One region of the Limosilactobacillus urinaemulieris genome, then DNA from elsewhere that is predicted to be linked to it. Evidence: riboswitches for the same ligand, from Rfam matches in the RefSeq annotation. Region 1 holds a riboswitch; each other region holds the start of a gene.
What was found. Region 1 has a riboswitch for thiamine pyrophosphate ahead of cytX (putative hydroxymethylpyrimidine transporter CytX). Riboswitches for the same ligand answer to the same signal wherever they lie in the genome.
Positions count from the first base shown of each region.

Region 1 (4,184 bases):
TTTTTATCAATACCAGAAAGTGTATACCCAAAATAACCCGACCTCTTCACTGTTTTAAAGGTAATACTGCACAGTAGCTGGCTAGCAGTTCAAATACTGATAGATCAGCATTTGATCAACCCCTAGTAGGCTAGCTTCGCGTCGACGAGGGTGGAAGACGAACTAGACAAGCTAGTTCTGCCCCACACTGCCCCACTCCCTTTTCCGATCGGCAAGCCATACTAAAAACATCACAATCAAAATATCAGGCAACGTATTTCCTACGGGAAGATCTACTAACATCAAGCAGCGGTATACTATAAAACCAACTAGCCATAAGGCAAAATGATTCCAACTAATCCAACGATCCTTATTGTTAAGGCGAAGAACAAATCGATCCATAATCTGAATCGCAATCATTGGAGTAAAGACTGAGCTAATGATGTAAAGAAAGTTACTAAAATTATCCATCGGCAAAATAATTGCACCAGCACTTCCAATAACGGTTACAATAATCGCCGTTAAACGTGAAGACCACTTAACCTTTAATGTTTGTGCAGAGACTCCTGCAGAATAGGCATCCATAAACGTTGTAGTGACTGTTGACAGGAGGACAATAATCAGGCCACTAATCCCAACGCCAGCACTAACCATTATTTTAGCAATATCTGTCTGCCCGGTTAATAAGGTTGCGCCAAGGCCGACAATTGCCATCCAACAGCTAATGACACCATAAGTGATTGCACTAACTCCACTCGCTTGGATCGGGTTTTGGGCAACCGAAGTATAATCGGAAATTAAGGGAAGCCAGGATAGGGGCATCGAAACGGCTAATTCTAATCCTTGTCCAAATGATAATGCCCCTAAATGATTATTTACATGTGGTTCAGCAAAGATTAAATAGCATAACCAAACCGTCAAAAGTAATAAAGCAGTTAAGGCAACGGTGTTCAGCCATTTTAAGCGACGAATCCCGATAATTAACCACACTATGATTAGGAATCCAATCAATCCGCACCATAGTGACCGGCCCAATTTCCAAAGACCATTAGCCGCTAGCGAACCATCATAAATCATGATTCCCGTCCAGCCGATCAATTGTAAAACATTTAGACTAGCAAAAAAGATTCCACCAAATTGGCCAAAACTGATTTTTACCGATTCCATCGCACTAATCCGCAACTGGCCACCGATTATTCCAGCAAGGAACAGCAACCCACAGCCAATCAAATGACCTAAGATAATGGCCACTATTCCCTTGGTCATCCCTAATGGTGCTAAGTAAGTTCCTGTCAGGATCTCCGCAATTGATATTCCCGCGCCGCACCAAATCATTCCATTTTCTACTAGTGATGTCTTATGTTGCATCAGTTCCACCATCCTTTTATTGATTAGCGAAACTTGATCTTGATAAAGAAAAATCGACTAGGCACCTACCTGATCGATTTTAAAATTCTTAACTGAATTCCCTCCGTTGGCATTATCCAAATCAGGTCCCATGGGTCGAAGATCACATCTTCCTCTCAGCCTGTTATACAAGCTCCCCGTTTGTGTTAATTATATTGTAACATTTTATTTCTTTTCCTGATAAATCCGTTTGTGTTCTTTTTGACCCTTTAATATAAACGGTGCTGGATCTGATTGCCAATCTAATTCAACATCGTCCGGGTTCATCCCCAGCTGTGAGTTGAACTGCTTCTCATATTCAGCAATTGAAACCTGATGACGATTTGCTAGATCATCCTTAACGTCACTCAGGTATTTTTCAAAGTGAGGCTGAAGAATTCCACTGTAGAATTCACCTTCTGCTCCAGAACCGTAACTAAAAAGACCAATCCGGTCCCCAGGATTAACCTGACCATTTTGCAACAATGACATTACTCCAAGGTAAAGTGAACCCGTATAGAGGTTTCCTACCTCACGACAGTACTTTTGACTTGCGGTCAGCTGCTCACGCATTTTGTCAGCAACCGGTGATTGATTGTCCTTAAGGAGTGCCTCCAGTGCCTTCTTCCCCATCTTGGTAAATGGCAAGTGGAAAGTTAAGGCAGCAAAATCATCCAGTTGTCGTCCAGTCATTTGCTGATAGCGTTGCCAGCACTGAAGGAAAAAGTCAACGTAAACATTAGTCGAGTATTTGCCATCCACATGTGCTTCAGTTGCGTAAAGTGGCCGCCAAAAGTCCATAACATCCTTTGTATATGAAACCGTAGTATCCTCAAGAGCCAAGATATGAGGAGCAGCAGAAATCAACATTGCAACTGCCCCAGCCCCTTGGGTAACCTCACCAGGTGTTTTTAACCCATAACGAGCAATATCAGCTGCAATTACTAGGACTGTCGACTGGGGACTCATTGCGACTAACCCTTTAGCAAACTGAATCCCTGCTGTTGCTGAATAACAGGCTTCCTTTAGTTCAACTGCACGGGTAAAATCATCCAGTCCCAAAAGATGTTTGATATAAATGGCACTTGCCTTGGAATTATCAATCCCTGATTCAGTAGCTACGATCACGGTGGAAAGATGTCTTTTATCATCTTTGGATAAAAGCTTCTTGGCAGCCGTTGCTCCTAAAGTAACAATATCTTGGGTTGGCGGAACAACTGCCTGTCGATCCTGACCAATTCCAATTGTGTACTTATCAGGTTCATCCCCCCGTTTACGAGCTAGTTCGCGTAAATCAATATACTCATCAGTAGTTGCAAATGCCATCTTATCAATTCCAATTTTCATTATTCTTCCCCCATTTGATCCATTGTTTGGTTTAATAAGTGATCAACAACAATATTTCCTTGGTTATTTGCGTGTCCCTTGGTCCATTGAAAATGTAACTGTTTAAACTGTGGTAGTAATTGAATAACCTCTTGCCACAACTCACGATTAGCAACCGGCGAACCAGCGCTTGTTTTCCATCCCCGGCGTTGCCAACCGTTTAGCCAATTTTTCATGATCGGATCCAAGACATAGTGTGAGTCAAGAACTGCAATAATTGGTTCCTCTTGCTTCCGGTTCTTTACTAAAATCTGGAGAGCATTCCGGAGTGCCATTAATTCCATCCGGTTATTCGTCGCGCCAAATTCACCACCAGTCTTGGTAAATTGCTGACCGTCTTTACTGATCAACAATGCCCAAGCCGCTTTATCTGTTTGCTTAACGTGCTGCCCCGGCTTATTACCGTGATTGCGTGAACCACCATCTGTATACAGGTAAATGATATTTGGATCATTTAGCTTACCATCATGATCTTTTGTTTGACTTTTATCATCGCCAGCAAGCCATTCTCTAGCTAACGACTTACTGGAAAAGCTCTTATACACCGCACCCGGATAACCATTAATTTCTTGCTGACATTCTGACCAGGTAAGGTAAATTCCTGGGTGCCGTCCTTTCCTAACTGCATATACTTTACTCATATCCACCCTCGAAAAAAAAGTAATATATTAATTATAACGAATTTAGTCGTAATGTGGAAAATGAAAAATCCCAGCATCATAAAATAATACCAGGAAATTTAAAATTACGCGTGCCATAAATGAATTCCAACCCGTTTCAAGTCACCCAGATCGAGATCATTCTTTATCATATAAACCGAATCAAGATCAATAAAGTGAACATTAGTATGAGCATTAGCAAAAGCTGCTGCAGCGGCAATGCTTTCAGGAGCCTCAATCATACTGCCAACTATGCACGGGATTCCTGCACTTTCACATAACTGATTAATCTTAGTTGCTTCGTAGATTCCGCCACACTTCATTAACTTAATGTTAACATAATCTGCTGCTCCAGCTTTGATTACCCGTAAGGCATCCGCTGGTGTAAATACACTCTCATCTAGCATTAGCGGAATGGTTGATTGCTGACGGAGCAGCGCTAACTCACGTAACTGATTTGCCGGTAGTGGTTGCTCAATAAAATCAAGGTTTAGATTTGCGTCAGCTAGTATGTTGAAAGCTCGCAAGGCTTGCTTATAACTCCACCCTTGATTAACATCAAGGCGTAATGCTACATCTGAGCCAACAGCTTGAGCAATCTGCTTAACACTCTCCACATCCTCATCAATGGAATGATCGCCAAGTTTAATCTTTAATGCAGTAAACCCACGTTGAACCGTCTTCTTTGCCTGCTCCACCATTTCAGCTGGCTTACCGATACTAATAGTATAGTCAGTCGCCATTGATTGTTTACTCCCACCAAGCAAATGGTTA
Region 1 is NZ_CAKOBX010000009.1:93,112-97,295, reverse strand. It holds gene cytX (putative hydroxymethylpyrimidine transporter CytX) at 172-1,347, opposite strand; TPP riboswitch at 1,429-1,536, opposite strand; gene MR181_RS07445 (hydroxymethylglutaryl-CoA synthase) at 1,552-2,712, opposite strand; gene MR181_RS07440 (ribonuclease H family protein) at 2,712-3,392, opposite strand; gene MR181_RS07435 (dipeptide epimerase) at 3,497-4,184, opposite strand, start outside.

Region 2 (4,184 bases), on a different contig from region 1:
TTGATCAAGTGCCGCATTGTTTGACGTAAACCCATAGTTAACCACAAGCCGATCAACGTTCAGACTTGCCATTTCATCGCTCCGCATCTTCTTTAATTTCAACGTAACGGATTGATCGTCCTCCACTCGAAGTCCCTTCGGCAAAAATGGTGTAACCAAATCCACGCTTGACTTCTTTAAGAGCGCAACAGAATGTTCCATTCCCCGGAACTGATCTCGACGGTGAACTAGTGAAACCTGTTTAGCTACGGGTTCAAGCATTAATGCAATGTCAATGGCTGAATTACCGCCACCCAGAACCGCTACTCGTTTGTCAGTAAAGTCATCGCGATGAGTAACAAAGTAGTGAAGCTGGTGTCCCTCAATTTCATCCGCCCCATCAAGAGCTAACTTTCGGGGCTTAAATGCACCATTTCCTAATGCGATCACAATCGCGCGGGAATGCGAAATGCGACCTGCACTCTTAACCGTAAACGTTCCGTCTGCTTCCTTTACAACATCCTCAACGGTCTCATCCGTAAACTGGTCGACCGGAGCTACAGCAAGTTGCTTTTGGAGCTGACTTATTAATTCGTGCCCCGTAACTCCTGGAAGTCCTGCAACGTCCCAGATTTGTTTTTCCGGATAGAGGGCATTAACTTGGCCACCAAGTTGAGGTAGGCTTTCGATCAATTGGGCATTTAATTCATGGAGTCCACAATAAAAGGCCGCAAACATTCCTGCGGGGCCGCCACCAATAATTGTAATGTCATACATTTTTGCCATTCGTAATGGCTCCTCTCTGTTCTTTTTTCTTATTGTAATTGATTTTCACTGAAATTAAAATTGCGGGGCCGCTATCATTTAGCTATTATTAACATAAATAACTAACTGGAGGAAAATATCATGGCCACCAAAAAAATGATCTTAGATCTAGATACGGGGGTTGATGATGCGTTAGCTCTTGCATATGCAATTGCTGACCCAAACATTGACCTAATCGGGGTTGTCGCCTCTTATGGTAATAACTTGCTAGAGCAAACCGCTAAAAACTCATTACAGCTTCTTGAATTACTCGGCCAAGATGTCCCCGTTTTTAAGGGACTTAGCCATTCAAGCACTACTGACCATTTTACAGTCATGCAGGTTAGTAAGGAGATCCATGGAAGCAACGGGATTGGTGATATTTCACTTCCCAAACCATCCCACCGAGTTCAACCTAAAGATGGTGTCGACTTTATTATTGAAGCAACCCATCAATATAATAAAGACCTCATTATCGTTCCTACCGGTCCATTGACGAATCTTGCTGCTGCACTACATCGCGATCCACAGATCAGCCAATTAATCGGTAACGTTACTCTAATGGGCGGGGCGCTGACAGTTGAAGGAAACGTTAGCGATGTTGCTGAGGCAAATATCAATCAAGATGCTGAAGCAGCTAATGAGGTCTTTACTAGTCCATTACCAATTACAATGGTTGGTCTTGACGTTACTTTACGGACCCTTCTCACAAAAAAAGAAACTCAACAGTGGCGCAATTTGGGAACACCAGCTGGCACTGCCTATGCTGACCTTACTGACTTCTACATTGACGCCTATTACCGGTTAGGAATTGATAAGCACGGCTGCGCAATTCACGATCCACTGGCAGTTGGTGTGGCAATTGACCCATCATTTGTAACCACTCTTGCCCTGCCAATGAAGGTTATTACTAACAAGCACAACTATGCCCGAACAATCGGCGATAAAGCACGGCTGAATGCTCGCCACCCAAATGTCAAGGTGGCAATTAACGTTAACCAAGAACGATTTGTCCCTGTCTTTATGAACCACCTGATTAATCTTTTAGCTAATCACTAAATTAACTGTCGAAGAACCTGTTTTTGTTGTATGATGATAACAACAAAAGAAATTTATATGTCTGGGGTGCCACTTGGCTGAGATTAGACCCATTGAACCTGTCTAGATAATGCTAGCGAAGGAAGCGCGTTTTCAATCAACCATTTAAGGGACCATGACATTTTTGTCACGGTTCTTTTTCTTTCCCCAAGAAAGGAATTATTATGTTTCATCAATTTCACTTAAAGGATATTATTCTCTTAGCAATCATCGGAATCGTTTTTGGAGTGATCTACTTAGCAACCGGTCTGCTTTATAACGGCTTAACAATTGCCCTGACTCCCTTTGGCTATGGGCCAATGGCTAACGATATTACATTAGGCATTTGGTGTATGGCTGGCCCGTTAGCTGGTTTTATGCTCCGACTTCCCGGTGCCTCATTTCTCGGTGAATTTCTCAGTGCCGTTGTGGAGATGCTCCTTGGTGATCAATGGGGCGTAACCACTCTGCTCTCGGGACTGGTTCAAGGGGCCGGGACTGAGCTTGGTTTTACCTTAACGCTTTATAAAATATACAATTGGGTGACCTTGCTTCTCTCCGCAACCACTACCACGATCCTGACATTTGTTTGGGACTGGTTCCGGAATGGTTACAGCCATTTCCCATTTTCAATGTTAATTGTGATGTTAATTGTTCGCTGGTTATCAATGTTTTTCTTCACCGGTGTTCTCGTTAAGCTCATTATTAACCTGTTAAACAGAAGTCACGTCCTTCCGAGGTAAAATAAATGGAATCAATCGCTATTCAACACCTGACATTCTCATATGACGGTGATCAGCCAATTCTTAACGATGTCTCCCTTGAGTTACCACTTCATACTTCAATCATCTTTAGTGGACCCGTTGGTAGCGGAAAAACAACCCTGCTAAAAGTGATTGCTGGCTTACTTCCAAAATATGGTGGCAAGTGTTCAGGAAAAGTCGCCATTCCCCACGGACAACGAGTTGGAATGCTCTTTCAAGATCCGGCAATGCAATTCACAATGGATACGCCACAACATGAATTAGAATTTACCCTAGAAAATCTTCAAGTTCCCCACGAAGAGATCAATAAACAGGTAAAAAGTGCGTTAACTTTTGTCGGCTTAGAAAAGCTCGCCCAGCAGAAACTAACTACCCTTTCTGGCGGTCAACTACAGCGGGTTGCGTTGGCAATTACAATTGCAATGAAGGCAGAGATTATTTTACTAGACGAACCTTTTTCAAGTATTGATGAAGCTAACCGGCAGTTTCTCCTTCAAAAGCTAACCCAACTGCAAAATGAAAAGGGTACAACGATCATTATCAGCGATCATGATCTCCACAATTACCAAAAATTTAGTCAGCTTGTTGTCCAGTTTCACAATTCTGAAGCCTCACTGCTTTCACCTCATGATAGCTCGACACTGTTAAACAATGCTGATCACCAACATAGTACCAATCTCATCACCAAGATACCGCCACTAACTGCCAATGTCGTCATGAAATTAAAAGACTATGCCGTAAGTCGTAATCAAACTCCCCTTATTAACCCTACCAGCTTTAATATCATTCAGAATAAGGTTACCTTATTAACTGGGTCTAGCGGTGCGGGAAAGTCAACTTTCCTTAAGTCAATCGCTAAACTAACTCCTTATCAGGGAGAAATAACGTATAAGGGGCAAAATATCAAAAAAATATTCCCCGGGAAATATTATTCTAAAGTTGGTCTAATTTTCCAAGAAACTAATCAGCAGTTCTTAAACGTTACTGTCAGTGAAGAATTAATGTTAAGCATCAAGAACGGTCGTAATCCGTTTTTAACTCAAAAAACGACAAAAGAGCTTTTAGCAATGGTCGGTTTACCTGACATTAGTCAAAGAATTATTTATTCACTGAGTGGTGGTCAGCGAAAACTCATCCAAAACCTTGTCATGTTGGTAATGGGGCAGGAAATTTTGCTAATGGACGAGCCCTTTGCTGGTCTTGATCATCAATCATTACAAAAGTTACTGGCACTTATTGAACAAAGTAAGCAATCCTTTCCGCAAACCTTGCTAATTGTGAGTCACCAATTGGATTACTTAGCTGGCGTAGTTGATTATCACCTCAACCTTACTAATCAGCAGCTTTCATACCAAGGAGGATCACAAAATGAATCCCATTATTAAACTTCTCCTCCTTCTCCTCATTTCACTTGAGATTAGCTTTACAAATCAGCTTTATGTAAACCTAATCCTGATCGTCTGTCTTTTGATCGTTCTCCTCTGTCACCACCTAACATGGCGTCGCTTTATGTGGCTAATGCTGATCCCCTTAATTCCTGGAGTTGCTGTTCTGATCACT
Region 2 is NZ_CAKOBX010000003.1:108,611-112,794, forward strand. It holds gene MR181_RS03110 (NAD(P)/FAD-dependent oxidoreductase) at 1-765, opposite strand, end outside; gene MR181_RS03115 (nucleoside hydrolase) at 886-1,842, shown strand; TPP riboswitch at 1,895-1,984, shown strand; gene MR181_RS03120 (ECF transporter S component) at 2,046-2,603, shown strand; gene MR181_RS03125 (ABC transporter ATP-binding protein) at 2,609-4,009, shown strand; gene MR181_RS03130 (energy-coupling factor transporter transmembrane component T family protein) at 3,993-4,184, shown strand, end outside.
Region 2: it holds a riboswitch for thiamine pyrophosphate, as region 1 does, so the genes downstream of both, MR181_RS03120 (ECF transporter S component) here and cytX (putative hydroxymethylpyrimidine transporter CytX) in region 1, are expected to answer to the same signal.

Region 3 (4,184 bases), on a different contig from region 1:
TGACTGGTGTTCTTAATATCGGTTGTGTTGTTTCAAAGGTTTCAAAATTCGTAATGAAAATTATTAGTAACTTTCAGAAAAAAATATCCAAAGGTAAGCTTTAACCTTTACGATGGTAACGGTGATCTGCTTCGTCAGCGCTTGGATTCCGGTTTAGAAGATTTTGCTGTGTTGATTGAACCAGTCGAGGCTGCTAAGTATAACTTTATTGTTTTACCAGTTCATGAGCAGTGGGGATTAATTACCAAAAGATCTGATCAACTAGCAAAAAACATTCGATTACCAAAAGTGATCTTTATAAACTACCACTAATTATTCCGACCCGGAATATTGTTCGTGATGAAATTAGTGATGTTTTAAAATTAGACCAAACAAAGTTAAATATCATGGCGACAAATAACTTACCAAGTAACGCCTATGAACTGCTAAAAGCCGGAAATTATTATATGCTGGGAATTCAAGGGATCGTTAATTCATTCCATGATCCCGAACTGACATTTATCCCCTTTTCGCCACATAAAGACACTGGTCACGTTCTTGCATGGCGCAAAAACACCGTCGTTACTCCCGTAATGGAAAAATTTCTTCAAGAATTTGCTGATCAAGCTGAAAATTCTTGAAAGATTGAAATTGATGGGATAAACGACTTACAATAAATTATCAACATTCTAAGGAGTGAAATCAATGCTATATAACGCAGCGCTAGTTCTTGAAGGTGGCGCTTTTAGAGGACAATATACCGCTGGCGTCTGTGACACGTTCCTCGCTAATCACATTGAATTTAGTAGTGTAATTGGCGTTTCTGCCGGCTCGTTGAATGGTGTCAACTTCGTAGCAAAGCAATATGGTCGAGCAGCAAATATTAATATTGATCACCGTCATGATCGCAACTATATTTCAATGACGCGTCTTTTCAAACGTCAAGTGATCAACATGAACTACCTATTTGAGGATCATGGCCTTTCATGGCATAACTTTGATGAACGAGCCTATATCAGGTCAGCTTCACACTTCACGGCTGTTGCTACTAGGCTTCAGGATGGAAAAAAAGCACTTTTTACAGACTTAACGGGTGAGAAACTGACTCAAGTATTAATTGCTTCTTGCTCAATGCCATTTATGATGGATCCCGCCCCGACTCCTGATGGTCTTTGTCTTGATGGCGGAATTGCCGATTCAATTCCCTTTGATGTCGCCCAGGAACAGGGTTACGATAAAATTGTTGTGATCCGTACTCGTGATGTTAGTTACCGAAAGAAACCTTCAAGTCGACCAGTTTGCCAATTGTACCGCCGTTATTTCAAAGACTATCCCCAGTTTGCTGAAGCTGGAATCCTTCGTCCAGAGGTCTATAATCAACAAGTCGCTCAGATCGAACATCTCAGAAGAACAGGCCAAGTCTTTAATATTGCTCCTCAGCACCCAGTCAAGGTTAGCCGGGTTGAAAGTAACGTTAAAAAGATCCGGAAGCTATACGAAACTGGGCGTCAAGAAGCTCGACAACTGTTGCCAAGTTTAATTGACTACCTTAATGCTTAAAAGCGGTTTCTATGTTATTATAATGGTATGTTAATGAACAGCATTAGGGGTGTCTGTTTGCCAGACTGAGATGTATTAAGATATACGGACCCTTGAACCTGTTAAGCTAGTACTTGCGAAGGAAAATGCTAACTCAATATATAAAATAATGGAGCTGTTAGTTAACGATTAACTAGTAGCTCCTTTTTTAGGACGTGAGATTTTGACTAAATTACAACTAAAACTATTAGAACAACTTCGTCAGCAAAATCCGGTAGTATTAACAATCGCCAATATGGTAACGCCAGATAAGGTTGCCGATGGGTTGAGTGCGATTGGTGCTTCCCCAATTATGTCTATCGCACCTCAAGAATCTTTAGAAATGGTAGAATTAGCCGATGCTATTACGATTAATTTGGGAACGATCGACGACAAGCAAAAGGATGAGGTTATTGCCGTTTTAAAAGCTAATCATAATCAGAAACCAATAGTTCTTGATCCGGTTGCAATTGGTGCTAGTCATTACCGGTTAGCTTTTGCGAAACAACTATTACATAATTATCGATTTACTGTTATTCGCGGTAACGCTGGCGAAATTGCTGCTTTAGCGAATATTAACTGGCATTCACGTGGAATTGACAGCGGAAATGGCCAAGCTGATCTTCACAAGATCGCTAACACGGTCGCTCAAGAATACCATTGTATTGTCGTTCTTACTGGTCAAACTGATATCATAACGGATGGCAATAATACTTTTATTAATCAACTTTCTACTAGTTATTTCGTGACTAACGTGGGTAGTGGCGATGTTCTTTCTAGTGTCATTGCTGCTTATCTCAGCATAAGTAAAGATTATTATGCAGCCGCTTGTACCGCAACCAAGGTCTTTTCTGCCGCTGGAGTTAAGGCTGCTAGAGAGTCAAGCGGTTTTGGTCAATGGCAAGTCAAATTCCGAGATGAACTAGCAACACTTAATTCAAGCGAAGTTCTCTCAGTATTATAAATAATAAAGGAGTTCCTAATAATGACAAATGACTTTCCCCAGGCTCTAACAATTGCCGGTACTGATTCTGGCGGTGGTGCCGGAATTTCTGCTGACTTTAAGACAATGCAAATGCGCGGTGTCTTTGCCACAATGGTTGTTGTTGCGGTCACGGCACAAAATACTCTCGGTGTTCAAGATGCCTTAGCAATGCCACCAAAATTAATTGACGAGCAATTTGCCTCCCTAGCTGCTGATTTTAAGATCCGGGCTTGCAAAACAGGAATGTTAGCTGATCCACTGCGGGTAAAAACGGTCGTAAAAAACTTGAAACAGTATGATTTTGGCCCATTAACGGTAGATCCCGTGATGATCGCTAAAGGAGGTGCTAAACTTTTAAGTGATGACGCAATTAGCGTAGTTCGAGACCAGTTACTACCGCTTGCTGATTTAGTTACCCCCAATCTTCCAGAAGCTGAAGAACTAACACAAATGCAGATCACAACAGAAGCTGAAATGGAAGCTGCCGGACACCATCTCCAATCAATGGGAGCCAAGAACGTTCTGGTTAAGGGTGGTCACTTTTCAAGTGATGATGAAGCTAACGACTTTGTATTATTAGCTGATGGTCACTCATTTTGGATGACTGCCAAGCGGAAACAAACTCAGAATACTCATGGTACTGGTGATACTATTTCTTCTTGTATCACAGCTGAACTCGCTAAGGGCAAATCAATGGAAGATGCCCTTAAAATTGGAAAGGCCTATGTTGAAGCAACGATTAAGCAAGGCATTAATGTTGGTCACGGTCATGGCCCGTTAAACCATTGGGCAAAAATAAGGAGCGATAATAATGAACTTTAATCCAAAAATGTTACAAATATACCTTGTCGGTGGAACCCAAGATACCCATCACGATTCCTACGAATTCCTCGCTAAGGTAGAAGAGGCAATGCAAGCTGGAATTACCGCCTTTCAATACCGAGAAAAAGACAGCTCAACCATGACTGCCGATGCACGATTAATTATGGCAAGACGATTGGTTGAGTTAGGTCAACACTATTCTGTTCCAATTATCATTGACGACGATATTCAAATGGCTCTTCGTGTTGGTGCTGATGGAGTTCACGTTGGTCAGGATGATGAACAGATTGAGCGGGTAATTAAAGAAGCAGCTGGTAAGTTAATTATTGGCTACTCATGCAATACCGCTACTGAAATTAAGGCCGCTAACCAACTAACAGCTATTGATTATATTGGCTGTGGTCCCGTCTTTGAAACCACATCAAAAATTGATGCTGATGCTGCCTTAGGGCTTGATAAACTTAAAAAACTAAATAGTCTGAGCACTCATCCCCTAGTCGCAATCGGTGGCCTTTCACTGGAAAACATCCCTGCCGTTTTAAAGACGGGAGTTAGCGGATTATCAATGATTTCACTGGTTTTAAATAGTGAAGATATTACAGAAACCATCGAAAAAATTAAGAGTTTTTACTAAGAAAAAGCATTTGTAAATTTCATCAGGTTTTATTACGCTAACTGAAATTTACAAATGCTTTATTTATTTTCATTAATTGACGCCGATGAAACACCATCAACGACTTGTCCCTCTACAATCCCATGTTCGAAAACATGTTGCTCGCAAAGCTGACAAATATGTTCAACATTTTCTGTTACTTGTAAT
Region 3 is NZ_CAKOBX010000010.1:79,605-83,788, reverse strand. It holds gene MR181_RS08880 (LysR family transcriptional regulator) at 1-104, shown strand, start outside; gene MR181_RS08875 (hypothetical protein) at 169-312, shown strand; gene MR181_RS08870 (LysR family transcriptional regulator) at 279-620, shown strand; gene MR181_RS07850 (patatin-like phospholipase family protein) at 685-1,539, shown strand; TPP riboswitch at 1,575-1,680, shown strand; gene thiM (hydroxyethylthiazole kinase) at 1,742-2,521, shown strand; gene thiD (bifunctional hydroxymethylpyrimidine kinase/phosphomethylpyrimidine kinase) at 2,543-3,364, shown strand; gene thiE (thiamine phosphate synthase) at 3,354-3,998, shown strand; gene MR181_RS07830 (PAS domain-containing protein) at 4,058-4,184, opposite strand, start outside.
Region 3: it holds a riboswitch for thiamine pyrophosphate, as region 1 does, so the genes downstream of both, thiM (hydroxyethylthiazole kinase) here and cytX (putative hydroxymethylpyrimidine transporter CytX) in region 1, are expected to answer to the same signal.